DNA from 3 places in the Microbacterium xylanilyticum genome. Region 2 is predicted to be linked to each of the others. Evidence: riboswitches for the same ligand, from Rfam matches in the RefSeq annotation. Region 2 holds a riboswitch; each other region holds the start of a gene.

Region 1 (4,357 bases), 1.5 Mb from region 2:
TCCCCGCGCCCTCCGCCTCGGCATCGCCGGTCCCGTCGGCGTCGGCAAGTCGACGCTCATCGCGACGGCCTGCCGTGCCCTCGCCGGCGAGATCGCGCTCGGCGTGATCACAAACGACATCTACACCGACGAGGACGCCCGCTTCCTCCGCTCCGCCGGCGTGCTGGATCCGGATCGGATCCGCGCCGTGGAGACGGGTGCCTGCCCGCACACGGCGATCCGCGACGACGTGACCGCGAACCTGCTCGCGGTCGAGGACGTCGAGCGCGACTTCGCCCCCCTCGACGTCGTGATCATCGAGTCCGGTGGCGACAACCTGACGGCGACCTTCTCGCCGGCGCTCGTGGACGCGCAGATCTTCGTGCTCGACGTCGCCGGGGGCGGCGACGTCGCGCGCAAGGGCGGACCGGGGATCGCGCGCGCCGACCTGCTCGTGGTGAACAAGACCGATCTCGCCCCCTACGTCGGCGTCGATGTGGCGCAGATGGTGCAGGACGCCTCGAATGCCCGGGACGGGCGGGAGGTGCTCGCCCTCTCGCGCACCGACCCGGACTCCGTGGCTCGTCTGAAGAGCTGGATCCTGGAGATGCTCGCCGCCCATCGCTCCGGCGCGCACCAGCCGCAGGATCCGGGTCCGATGGCACCGCACTTCCACGCGGACGACAGCGAGGCCGGCGGCTACGTGCACAGCCACGACGACGGCGGCGCCGAGCACGTCCACGCGCACGCGGAATCGCGGTGACGGATCCCGCCGGCCCATCGACCACGGTCGTCCAGGTCGCGGCGGGCGCCGATCGCGCGCGCGTGGTGCTGCGCTCCGGCGCGATCGCCGCGCGCATCTTGGAACGGCGGCCGCGATACGCCCGCGTCGGGCTGATCGCGGCAGGGGCGCTCCTGCTCGGCGGCGATGCCATCGATCTGCGGATCTCGGTCGGCGCGGGCTGCACGCTCGAGCTGGAGGACATCGGCGGCACCGTCGCCTACGACGGCCACGGCGAACGCGCTTCGTGGTCATCGCGCATCGAGGTCGGCGCCCGCGGGATCTGCACCTGGCACGGTCTGCCGTTCGTCGTCGCGGACGGCGCCGATGTCGACCGCAGCACGGAAGCGGAACTCGGTGAGGGGGCCGCGCTGCTGCTGCGCGAGACGCTCGTCCTGGGGCGGGCGGGGGAGCACGGCGGCGCCATCCGAGCGCGCACGCGGATCGCGATCGACGGCAGCCCCGCCCTGATCGAGCAGCTGGACCTGGCGGGCGCGGAGCCGATCCCCGGTGTCCTCGGATCCGATCGCGTGCTGGACAGCGTGGTGCTCATCGGCCGCGACCCCGAGGGCGACGAGAGCGCGTGGCGCACGGGCGGGACGGCCGTCCTCCACCCCGAGCGCGGGGGGATCGTCGTCCGGGCGATCGTGGACGCCGCGCATCTCGGCGATCTCGCCCCCGGTTGGGGCGCGCTGCGGGAGGAGCTGCTCCGTGAGACGTAGCGCCGCCGTGTACATCGTGGGCGCGCTGCACCTGCTCGGATGGGGCGGGCTGCTGCTGTCCGCGCCGTCGCCGCTCATCGCCGGGCTGGGCGTCACCGCGTACCTGCTCGGGCTCAGGCACGCCTTCGACGCCGACCACATCGCCGCGATCGACAACACGACGCGGCAGCTGCTGGCGCGGAACCGCCCGGCACAGGGCGTCGGACTGTGGTTCTCCCTCGGTCACGCGACGGTCGTCTCGGTGCTGTGCGTGCTGCTGGCGCTGGGGGCGGGCGCGCTCACGACGAGCCTGGAGGATCCGGATTCGCCGCTGCAGGTCTGGACGGGCGTCATCGGGCCGGTCGTGTCGGGCGTCTTCCTTCTCGCCATCGCTGTGGCGAACCTCCTCGCGCTGCGCCATCGTCGCCGGGCGAGGGGCGGGCATCGGCACGGCGGACCGGCGTGGGTGCTCTTGGGCCGGCTCGGCGATGCGATCGACCGGCCGTCGCGGATGTACGTGGTGGGGCTGCTGTTCGGGCTGGGCTTCGACACGGCCACGGAGATCGGCCTGCTCGCTCTCGCCGGCACCGCCGCTTCGCGCGCCACGCCGTGGTGGGCGATCCTGCTCCTGGCGGCGCTGTTCGCCGCGGGCATGTCGCTGCTGGACTCCGCGCAGGGCGCGATGTCGCGGCGCGTACTCCTGGCGCTCCACGGAGTCCGGGGCGGGGCGCGAGAGCGCCGGGCGGCGCTACGACGTGCTGGTCACGGGGGTGTCGATCGTCGTGGCGCTCGTGATCGGTGTCGCCGAGCTCGCGGGCGTCGCGGTGCGCAGCCTGCCGCAGCAGGGCCTCGCGCGAGCCGTCGCCGACCTGGACCTGAACGCGCTCGGTGTGATCCTCACCGCCGTGCTGATCGCGTGCTGGGCGGCCGCCGCGCTCTGGTCCGGCGTGCTCCGCGGCCGTCCGCCCATGCGGCGGTCCTCGCTCGACTGAGCCCGGCCGCGGGCCGGGCGGCGCGGTCGCCCTCCTGGTTAGACTGGCCGGCAGTGACACGGGGTGCCGCATCCGCGGCTGAGATCACACCCGTCGAACCTGATCTAGGTCGTACTAGCGAAGGGATGTCGCGATGAACGCGCGTCTGGAATCGTCGTCCGAATCCGTGGCGGAGTCCGCTGCGGAGCTTCTCGAGGAGCTGCGCGCCACACCGCCGCTCGTGCAGTGCATCACGAACGCGGTGGTGACGGGCTTCACCGCGAACGTCCTGCTCGCGCTCGGCGCGGCGCCCGCCATGGTGGACATCACCGGCGAGGCCGGCATGTTCGCGGGCATCGCCTCGGGGCTCCTGGTGAACCTCGGCACGCCCACGCCAGAGCAGCGCGCGGCGAGCCTCGAAGCCGTCGGGGGAGCGCGCACGGCGGGCACGCCGTGGGTGCTCGACCCCGTCGCCGTCGGGGCTCTGCCCGTGCGCACCGCGCTGGCGCAGGACCTGCTCGCGCTGCGTCCGACCGTCATCCGCGGCAACGCCTCGGAGATCCTCGCCCTCGCGGGCCGCTCGGCGGGAGGCCGCGGGGTCGATGCGCTGGACGGCACGGAGGAGGCGGCCGGCGCAGCCCGGGAGCTCGCCCGGACGACCGGGGGAGCGGTCGCGGTCTCCGGTCCTGTGGACCTCCTCGTCGACGCCGGCACCGAGATCCGCGTCGCCCACGGCGATGCGCTGCTCACCCGCGTCACGGGAGGAGGGTGCGCGCTGGGTGCCGTGATCGCGGCATTCCTCGGCGCCGCCCGCCGCACGGGCGACCGCCCGCTGGTCGCGTCCGCCGCAGCGACCCTCGTCTACACGCTCGCCGCGGAGGACGCGGCAGCGCGGGCCGCGGGTCCCGGATCCTTCGCGGTAGAGCTGCTCGATGCGCTCGCCGCGCTCGAGCCGGGTCGCATCGCCGCGCGCGCCCGCGTCACCGTGCGTCCCGTCCCGGAGGGCCCCGTCGGAGCGGACCCGGTTCCGTCGCATCCCGTCTCGGCTGCGGAGGCCGTGGCATGACGCTCGCCGACGTGGTCTCCGTCGACAGCGGCGTCACGCCCTCCCGCACGTCTGCCGGACGGCCGCGGCTGACGACGGACGACCTCGCCCTGTACCTCGTCACGGATGCGCGGCTGAGCGGTCCGCGGGGTGTCGCGGCGGTCGTGGATGCTGCGGTGTCCGGCGGCGTCCGGATGGTGCAGCTGCGCGACAAGGACGCCGACGATGCGTCCACCGTGGCGCAGCTCGTGGAGCTGTCCGCGGTCATCGCCGGACGGGCGCTCCTGGTGGTCGACGACCGGCTGGATGCGGTCGTCGAGGCGCGCCGCCGCGGCGCCCGCGTCGACGGCGTCCACCTCGGTCAGTCCGACGCCTCGCCCCTGGTGGCGCGGGCGCTGCTCGGCCCCGACGCGATCGTGGGCCTCACCGCGAACCGCCCGGAGCACCTCGACGCCGTGCGTGCGCTCCCGCCCGGCACCGTGGACTACCTCGGCGTGGGCGTGATCCGCCCGACCACCACCAAGGCCGACCACCCCGCACCGCTGGGCGTGTCCGGGTTCGCGGCGTTCGCGGCGCAGAGCCCGCTGCCGTGCGTCGCGATCGGCGGGATCTCCGCCGAGGACGCGGCCGCGCTCCGCGCCGCCGGCGCCGCGGGCGTCGCCGTGGTGTCCGCATTGTGCGCGGCGCCGGACCCGCAGGCCGCGGCGCGCACCTTCCTGCGCGCCTGGGGCGCGGGCGGGGTGCCGCGGGTGCTCTCGATCGCCGGCAGCGACCCCTCCGGCGGCGCCGGGATCCAGGCCGATCTCAAGGCCATCGCCGCGAACGGCGGCTACGGCATGGCCGCGATCACGGCCCTGACCGCGCAGAACACCCGCGGCGT
Region 2 (4,357 bases):
CAGAGCCTTGGCCTCGGCGGCGGGAGTCGCCTCGGCGACCTTCTGGTCGATCACGCTCTGCGCGGCGGCCGCGGGGAGCTGCCCGGCGGCGACGGCCTGGTTCACGCCGGCCGTGACGGCGTCGGCGACCGCCTTGCCCGCCGCGGCCTTCGCCTCGGTGGTGCCCTTGTCGAGCTGCGTCTGGATGTTGGCCTGCAGGGGCCCCACGATCGGGTTCCACAGCTGCTTCATCACGGCCTGATTCTTCTTCTCCCCGGCGACGGCGGGATCCAGGGCCGCGTTCAGCGCGCTCGTCAGCGTGGGCTTGTCGGCCATGCTGTGCACGATGTTCGTCGGGAGCAGCGTGAACAGGATGGAGAGCATGATCGCGGTGCCCAGCGTTCCGCCGATCTGGCGGAAGAACGTGGCGGCGCTCGTCGCGACGCCCATGTCCTTGGCCTCGACGGCGTTCTGGCTGGTCATGACCAGGGACTGCATGAGCTGGCCGAGGCCGAGGCCGACCACGAACATGCCGATCATCATGTACCAGATGGAGGTGTTCGCCGAGACGAACGTCAGCAGCAGGAAGCCCAGGGCCATGATCAGCGTCCCCGTGCGCGGGAAGATCCCGTACTTACCGGTGCGCGCGGTGATCTGGCCGGCGGCCATCGAGGAGCCCATGAGACCGAAGACCATGGGCAGCATCGCGAACCCGGACTCGGTCGGAGTGAGCCCGCCGACGATCTGCATGTAGAGGGGGATGGTCATCATCGCGCCGAACATGCCGAAGCCGACGAGAACGCCGATGCCGGTCGCCCAGGAGAACGGGCGCGAGTGGAACAGCCGGATCGGGATGATCGCGTCGTCCTTCATCGCGATCTCGATGAGCACGAACGCGATCGCGCCGAGTCCGCCGATGATGTAGCAGGTGATCGCGCCGAAGGAGCCCCAGCCCCATTCGCGTCCCTGCTCGGCCACGAGCAGCAGCGGCACGAGCGCCACGATCACGGCCGTCGCGCCCCACCAGTCGATGCGCGGGTTCTTGTGCTTGCCGACCTTGGGCAGGTGCAGGAACGCGATCACCATTCCGAGCGCGATGATGCCGATCGGCACGTTGACGAGGAAGACCCAGCGCCAGCCGTTGATCCAGAGGATCTCGTTCGCGCCGGCGAACAGGCCGCCCACGAGCGGGCCGATCAGGGAGGAGACGCCGAACACGGCGAAGAAGTAGCCCTGGTACTTCGCGCGCTCACGCGGCGCGAGGATGTCGGCCATGATCGCGAGCGGCAGCGACATCAGAGCGCCGGCGCCGATGCCCTGGACGCCGCGGAACGCGGCCAGCATGAGCATCGAGGTCGAGAAGCTCGCCAGGATCGAGCCGAGGATGAACACCGAGATGCCGAAGATGAACAGCGGACGGCGGCCGAAGATGTCGCTGAGCTTGCCGTAGATCGGCACCGAGATCGTCGAGGTGATCAGGTAGGCCGTGGTGACCCAGGCCTGCTGGTCGAGACCGTGGAGGTCGTCGCCGATGGTGCGGATCGCGGTTCCCACGATGGTCTGGTCGAGCGACGACAGGAACATGCCGGCCATGAGGCCGTAGATGACGAGCAGGATCTGCCTGTGCGTCATGATCGGGGCGTTCTGCGCGTGCTCGGCGCGCGTCGCCCCTGTGGTTGCGGTTGCGGTGGACATGGAGCCCCTTCGAATGGTTCGAGGACGCCGGAGCCCGTCGTCGGCATGCGATGCGCGGGCGCCGACGTTGGCGGCAAGAATGTTGCAGCTCTGCAAGATTACATGATCGGAAAGGTTGCGCAAACGCAGCTTCGCTATGAGGTTGCTGGGTGCTGCGGTGATCCGTGTACTGTGTCGGTATCCACACGGGGGCCCTCGCAAGGGCTGAGATCGGGCTGACGCGGCCTGCGACCGTTCGAACCTGTCCGGGTAATGCCGGCGAAGGAAGTAGGAGCCCTCATGGGATCTCGCGATTCTGCGCGCTCGCTCGCGCATCTGCACGACTCCGCTCACGACCTGCACGTGCCGGTCACCCGGATCCGGCTGGATCCATCGCCCGACGGGACGGAGAACCCGCCGGTGACGATCTACCGCACCGAGGGGCCGGGCAGCGATCCGGTGGTCGGCCTGCCCGCACTGCGGGAGCGCTGGATCGCCGATCGCGATGACACCGACGAGTACGAGGGCCGGGCGCGGAACCTGCACGACGACGGCCGCTCCGCGATCCGCCGCGGTGCCGCGTCGGCCGAGTGGCGCGGCGCGCGCCGTCCCGTGCGTCGGGCGCGCCCCGGACGCACGGTGACGCAGATGCGGTACGCGCGGGACGGCGTGATCACGCCCGAGATGCGCTTCGTGGCGCTGCGGGAGAGCTGCGATCCCGAGCTCGTGCGCGCCGAGGTCGCCGCGGGCCGGGCGATCATCCCGAACAACGTGAACCACCCGGAGTCCGAGCCGATGATCATCGGCAAGGCGTTCCTGGTGAAGATCAACGCGAACATCGGCAACTCCGCGGTGACCAGCTCGATCGCCGAGGAGGTCTCCAAGCTGCAGTGGGCGACCACCTGGGGCGCGGACACCGTGATGGACCTGTCCACGGGCGACGACATCCACACCACGCGGGAGTGGATCATCCGCAACTCGCCGGTGCCGATCGGCACGGTGCCGATCTACCAGGCGCTGGAGAAGGTCGACGGCGACGCCTCGGCGCTCACCTGGGAGATCTACCGCGACACCGTGATCGAGCAGTGCGAGCAGGGCGTGGACTACATGACGGTGCACGCGGGCGTGCTGCTGCGCTACGTGCCGCTCACCGCCGACCGGGTGACGGGGATCGTGTCCCGCGGCGGGTCGATCATGGCCGGCTGGTGCCTCGCGCACCACCAGGAGAACTTCCTCTACACGCACTTCGACGAGCTGTGCGAGATCTTCGCGCAGTACGACGTGGCGTTCTCCCTCGGCGACGGGCTGCGGCCCGGATCGATCGCCGACGCGAACGACGCCGCCCAGTTCGCCGAGCTCGACACTCTCGCCGAGCTGACCAAGCGGGCGTGGGAGTACGACGTGCAGGTCATGGTCGAGGGTCCCGGTCACGTGCCGTTCCACCTCGTGCGCGAGAACGTGGAGCGCCAGCAGGAGCTCTGCGACGGCGCGCCGTTCTACACGCTGGGCCCGCTGGTGACCGACGTGGCACCGGGCTACGACCACATCACCTCCGCGATCGGCGCGACCGAGATCGCCCGCTACGGCACGGCGATGCTGTGCTACGTCACCCCCAAGGAGCACCTAGGCCTGCCCGACCGCGACGACGTGAAGACCGGCGTCATCACCTACAAGATCGCCGCGCACGCCGCCGACCTCGCCAAGGGCCACCCCGGCGCCCAGGCGCGCGACGATGCGCTCTCCAAGGCGCGCTTCGAGTTCCGCTGGCGCGACCAGTTCGCGCTGTCGCTGGATCCGGACACCGCCGAGGCGTTCCACGATGAGACCCTGCCCGCCGAGCCCGCCAAGACCGCGCACTTCTGCTCGATGTGCGGTCCGAAGTTCTGCTCGATGCGCATCTCGCAGGACATCCGGGACCGGTTCGGCGACGGGGCGGAGCAGGAGCGGATCGCCGGCATGGCGCAGAAGTCGGCCGAGTTCGCGGCGTCCGGGGGACAGGTGTACCTGCCGATGCCGACCGTCGGCGCCCGGTAGCCCGGGATGCTGCGTGATCGCGGCGGCGCGGACGGCGCCGCCCGCGTCGTCGTGGTCGGCGCCGGGATCATCGGGCTGAGCATCGCGTGGCGGATCGCTCAGGCGGGCCGGCCCGTCGTGCTGTGCGATCCGGATCCGGCCAGGGGCGCCACGTTCGCCGCCGCGGGGATGCTCGCGCCGGTCAGCGAGTTCCACTACCAGGAGGACGAGCTGCTGCCGCTGCTGCAGGCGTCGGCGGCGCGCTACCCGGACTTCGTCCGCGCCCTCGCCCCCGCGGGCCGGTCCGCCGCGGAGGCGACCGGCCACCGGCCCGGCGACACCCTGCTCGTCGGCGTGGACCAGGGCGACCGGCGTGCGCTCGCGGATCTGCACGCCGCGCACCTCGCGCGCGGACTTGCGGCCGAGCCGCTCACCGTGCGGGAGGCGCGCGCCCTCGAGCCGCTGCTCGGCCCTCGTGTCACGAGTGCGTACCGGATCCGCGGCGACCATCAGGTGGATCCGCGCGCTCTCGCGGCGCGGCTGCTGGGCGCCCTGGAGGAGCGCGACGCGGTGCGGATCGTGCGGGAGCGGGTGACGGGGCTGGTGCGCGGCGCGGGCGGCGCGGACGGTCCGGCGGCGGCCGCCCCGGCTGGTGCGAGCGCTCCGACGGCGGCGGCCACGGCGGCTGGGG
Region 3 (4,357 bases), 490 kb from region 2:
CCGAGCGCATCGCGGAGTCCGCGGAGACCCCGGACGCCCCGGCGGTAGAGTTCGGCGACGACAAGGTCTGACCCGCGGTCCCACGACGAAGCGCCGTCGTCCTGCTCATCCAGGGCGGCGGCGCTTCGTCGTTGCGTCGTCCCGTCGGTGCGAGGTGCGGGATCGATGCCGCTCAGGTCGCACTTTCTGCGCTTCCCGGCGGCTCTTGACGCAGAAAGTGCGACCTGAACCAGGGCAGGGCCTCTCGGCATCGGCCAGGGGGATCCGAGTCCTATCTGGTCAGGCCGAACAGCTCCAGGGGGTGGGTCAGCCGCCACCACAGGCTCGGCCCCTTGAGCGCGGTCCGCAGCTCGAGCGGCACGGTGGTCGCATCGAGCGGGCCCTTGAGGGCGAGCGTCCCGGCCTTCGCGCCGGCCTTCCAGTTCTCGCCGAGTGCGAACTTCGTCGTCGCCGATGCGGAGGCGCCGTTCCACAGCGTCACTCGGCCGTCCGCGCCGGCGACGATCTGCGACGTCTCACCCCAGGCCGTGTCGACCGTGCCGAGCGTGGCGCCCTTCGCCACCGTCTGCGGCTGGTTCTTCAGCGCCGCCTCGACGCCCGCGTAGAGCGTGCGCGACACGTCGACCCGGCCCTCGTCGCTGTCCTGCCCGAGGGCCGCGACGTAGATCCGCACCCTGGTGTCCCCGTCGGTCACGTCCTTGGCGGAGAGCAGGTTGTAGCGGGTGGCGTCGCCGTCGCCGATCGTGCCGGTCTTGATCCCGACGATGCCGGCGTCGCCGATCAGGCCGTTCGTGTTCTCCACGGTTCCGGCGCCGGGCAGCTCGACGCTCTTCTGCTTCACGATCTCCGCGATCACCGGGTTCTTCTCCGCGATCTCGCCGAGCTGGATGAGCGCACGCGGGGTCGCGACGTTGCCGAAGTCGAACCCGGACGGGGTCACCACCCGGATCTCCCCGAGGTCGTGCTGGCTCAGCCACTGGTTCGCGGCGGCGGCATAGTTCTCGTCCGAGCCCCAGACCTCGCGCGCGAGACGATCGGCGTAGTTGTTCGCCGAGCCCAGCAGGATCCCCTCGAACAGCTGATACTGCGTGAGGGATCCGTCCACGGGGACGTCCAGCGCCGATTGATCCCGCCGCAGGTAGCTCCAGTAGTCGTCGCTGTCGGCCTGCGTGAACGCGAACGACCGGCCCTGCTCGCCGGGCTTCAGCGGCAGCTTGTCGAGGGCGGCGAGCACCGTCACGAGCTTGGTGATGCTCGCCATGGGCACCTGCTGCTCCGCGGAAGCCACCGTGCCGATTCCCTGCACGCTCACCGCGGCGCTTCCCGTGCTGGGCCACGCGACGGCGGCGGCCGGTGCGGCTGCCGGCTGGAACGCCACAGCTGTGGTCACGGGACGGACGGCGTTGAGCGGCCAGAGCGCCGTGGTGGCGCCGTATGCGAGGGCGACGACCAGCAGGCCGGCGGGCGGAAGGAGAACGGCCGGCCGGACGAGGCTGCGCCGCGGTGCGTCGTCGAGCAGCGTGCGTGTCGCGGCGGGCTCCGGGGCGCCCGCCGACGCGCCCACGCGCGTGACGTCGACCCACGCGAGAGCCGCCGTCGGGGTGCGGTCGGGCCCGCGGACGAGGGGGGCGGAGGGCAGCGGCCGGGCCTCGGGGCGAGGAGCGGGGATGGTCGCGGCGGCGGCGGCGGGGGCGGCGTCGGCGGCCGCGGCACCGGGGGCGGGGGCGGTCGCCGGCGCGGACGCGGGGAACAGCGGCGGCTCGACCGGGCCGTCGTGTCGCGGGAACAGAGGACCGGCCTCCGGCAGAGGCTTCGACACCGGGAACAGCCCCGCGGGTTCGACGGCATCCTCAGGGGAGGTGTCCCGCTCCGCCCCCGGGGCGGCGTGGTCCGACGTCGTGTCCGAGTCCGGGTCGTCCGATGCGCGGTCGGACGCCGTGTCCAGGTCCGCGCCGTCCAGCGCGGCGTCGACGGCGGTCGCGACCTCCGCCTCGGTGGCCGCGGGAGCGTTCAGCGTGGCGACAGCCGGGCCTGCTTCACCCCCGGCCGTCTCGACCGGCGCGTCGACGAGCTCCGGCACGCCCGGAGCGGCCGCCGGGCCGTCGTCTTCGTTCACGCTCCTACCGTATCGGGCGCCCGCGCGGTTCGGCCGTATCCCGGGCTCCCGCCGCGGGGAGGGGGGGCAGGGGCGGGCAGCAGCGCACGCGATGTCATCCTGGCGACGATCGGTCGCGGTGCATCCGTGACGGGGCTAAAATGAGCGGATCACCACGGGAGTCCGGCGAGCCGGGCTGAGAGGGAGCGAATCGCGCTTCGACCGTCGAACCTGATCCGGATCATGCCGGCGCAGGGAGGAGTTTCCATGATGCATTCAACGGCAGCCGCACCGAACGCGAACAGCGGGGCGGTCGCACCAAGGCTCACCTGGCGGGTCGTCGACATCGTCGTCGCCGCGGTGCTGGGCGTCGTGATCGGCCTGGTCTTCTGGGTCTGGAACACGATCGGCTACGCCTGGTTCACCGCTGCCGACGGCCTCACCCCGGGGCTCGGCGGCATCGCCGTCGGGATCTGGCTGCTGGGCGGCGTGGTCGGCGGGCTCGTCATCCGCAAGCCCGGCGCAGCCCTCGTGGTCGAGGTCGTGGCAGCGGTCGTGTCGATGCTGATCGGCAACATCTGGGGCGTCTCGACGGTGCTCGAGGGCATCGCCCAGGGACTCGGCGCCGAGCTCGTCTTCGCCCTCTTCCTGTACCGCCGGTTCTCGCTGCCGGTCGCGGCTCTCGCCGGCGTGGGCGCGGCGGCCGGGGCCTGGCTGTTCGAGCTCTTCTACGGCAGCTCGCCGAACATCCTGAAGTCGGCGGTCTTCAACGGGATCTACCTCGGCACCCTCGTCGTCTCGGGCGCGGTGCTGGCCGGCGTGCTCGGCTGGCTGCTCGTGCGCGCGCTCGCCGCGACGGGCGCGCTCAGCCGCTTCGCCGCCGGACGCGAGCTGCGCCACGAGGTCTGACATGACCGCGGGTGCGGCCCGCGTCGTCGCGGACGGGTGGGGCTGGCGCTACGCCGGCCGCCGTCTGCCCGCGGTCAGCCAAGTGTCGTTCACGATCGAACCCGGGGAGCGCGTGCTGCTGCTCGGCGCATCCGGCGCCGGCAAGTCCACGCTGCTCACCGGGATGGCGGGTCTGCTCGGGGATGCCGAGGAGGGGGAGCGCACCGGCACGCTCCTCGTCGACGGCGCCGCCCCCGAGAGCCGCCGCGGCCGCATCGGCCTCGTGCTGCAGGATCCGGATGCCGGCGTCGTGCTGAGCCGGGTCGGCGACGACGTCGCGTTCGGCTGCGAGAACCTCGGCGTCCCCGCGGAGCGGATCCCGGCGCGCGTGCGCGAGGCGCTCGACGCGGTCGGCCTCGAGGTGCCCCTGGACCACCGCACGGCCGCGCTGTCGGGCGGACAGAAGCAGCGGCTCGCCCTCGCCGGCGCCCTCGCCATGCGCCCGGGTCTGCTGCTGCTCGACGAGCCGACCGCCAACCTGGATCCGGACGGGGTGCGCGAGGTCCGCGCCGCCGTCGAGCGGGCGGTCGAGGCCACGGGCGCCACGCTCGTCGTCATCGAGCATCGCACCGCGGTCTGGGCCGACCTGATGACACGCGTGATCGTGGTCAGCGCCGACGGCGGCCTCCTCGCCGACGGCACCCCGGAAGACGTCTTCGGCGTGTACGGCGACGCCCTCGCGGATGCCGGGGTGTGGGTGCCCGGGCACCCGGTGGACCTGCCCGTGCTCCCCGCGATCGAGGTTGCTCCCGCGGGTCGCGACGGTGCCGTGCTCACCACCCGCGACCTCGCGATCACGCGCGACCGCCGCGCGGCCGTGCAGACCGGGCTCGATCTCTCGGTGCCGGACGCCGGGGCGACCGTGATCGTCGGCCCGAACGGCGCGGGCAAGTCCACGCTCGCCCTCACGCTCGCCGGCCTGCTGGATCCGCTGCACGGCAGGGTCGAGGCGGCGGAACGGCTGCGCGGGCGGCGCGGGCTGGATCCGGTCCGCTGGACTTCGCGCGAGCTGCTCACCCGCATCGGGACGGTGTTCCAGGATCCGGAGCACCAGTTCCTCACGCAGACCGTGCGGGACGAGCTCGCCGTCGGTCCTCGGGCGCTCGGGTGGGACGCTGCCCGTGTGGACGCCGTCGTGGACGCGCTGCTCGAGCGGCTCGGCCTGACCGCGCTCGCCGCGGCGAACCCGTTCACGCTGTCGGGCGGGCAGAAGCGGCGGCTGTCGGTGGCGACGGTGCTCGCCGCCGCCCCCGCCGTCGTGGTGCTGGACGAACCGACGTTCGGGCAGGACCGCCTGGGCTGGATCGGCATCGT

What was found. A riboswitch is a leader RNA that binds a small molecule or an ion and turns the genes downstream of it on or off. The one in region 2 is predicted to bind thiamine pyrophosphate.
Region 1: it holds a riboswitch for thiamine pyrophosphate, as region 2 does, so the genes downstream of both, thiM (hydroxyethylthiazole kinase) here and thiC (phosphomethylpyrimidine synthase ThiC) in region 2, are expected to answer to the same signal.
Region 3: it holds a riboswitch for thiamine pyrophosphate, as region 2 does, so the genes downstream of both, ACYQ1L_RS17575 (ECF transporter S component) here and thiC (phosphomethylpyrimidine synthase ThiC) in region 2, are expected to answer to the same signal.

What each region holds. Positions count from the first base shown of each region.
Region 1 is NZ_BAAIEN010000002.1:2,534,149-2,538,505, reverse strand. Features, by position in the region: gene ureG (urease accessory protein UreG) at 1-742, shown strand, start outside; gene ACYQ1L_RS12790 (urease accessory protein UreD) at 739-1,482, shown strand; partial or broken gene ACYQ1L_RS12785 (HoxN/HupN/NixA family nickel/cobalt transporter) at 1,472-2,101, shown strand; gene ACYQ1L_RS12780 (hypothetical protein) at 2,217-2,453, shown strand; TPP riboswitch at 2,503-2,596, shown strand; gene thiM (hydroxyethylthiazole kinase) at 2,587-3,498, shown strand; gene ACYQ1L_RS12770 (bifunctional hydroxymethylpyrimidine kinase/phosphomethylpyrimidine kinase) at 3,495-4,357, shown strand, end outside.
Region 2 is NZ_BAAIEN010000002.1:4,016,227-4,020,583, reverse strand. Features, by position in the region: gene ACYQ1L_RS19925 (MDR family MFS transporter) at 1-1,674, opposite strand, end outside; TPP riboswitch at 1,850-1,958, shown strand; gene thiC (phosphomethylpyrimidine synthase ThiC) at 1,954-3,687, shown strand; gene ACYQ1L_RS19915 (FAD-dependent oxidoreductase) at 3,694-4,357, shown strand, end outside.
Region 3 is NZ_BAAIEN010000002.1:3,521,624-3,525,980, reverse strand. Features, by position in the region: gene ACYQ1L_RS17585 (ABC transporter ATP-binding protein) at 1-71, shown strand, start outside; gene ACYQ1L_RS17580 (D-alanyl-D-alanine carboxypeptidase family protein) at 272-2,116, opposite strand; TPP riboswitch at 2,261-2,370, shown strand; gene ACYQ1L_RS17575 (ECF transporter S component) at 2,366-3,004, shown strand; gene ACYQ1L_RS17570 (ABC transporter ATP-binding protein) at 3,006-4,357, shown strand, end outside.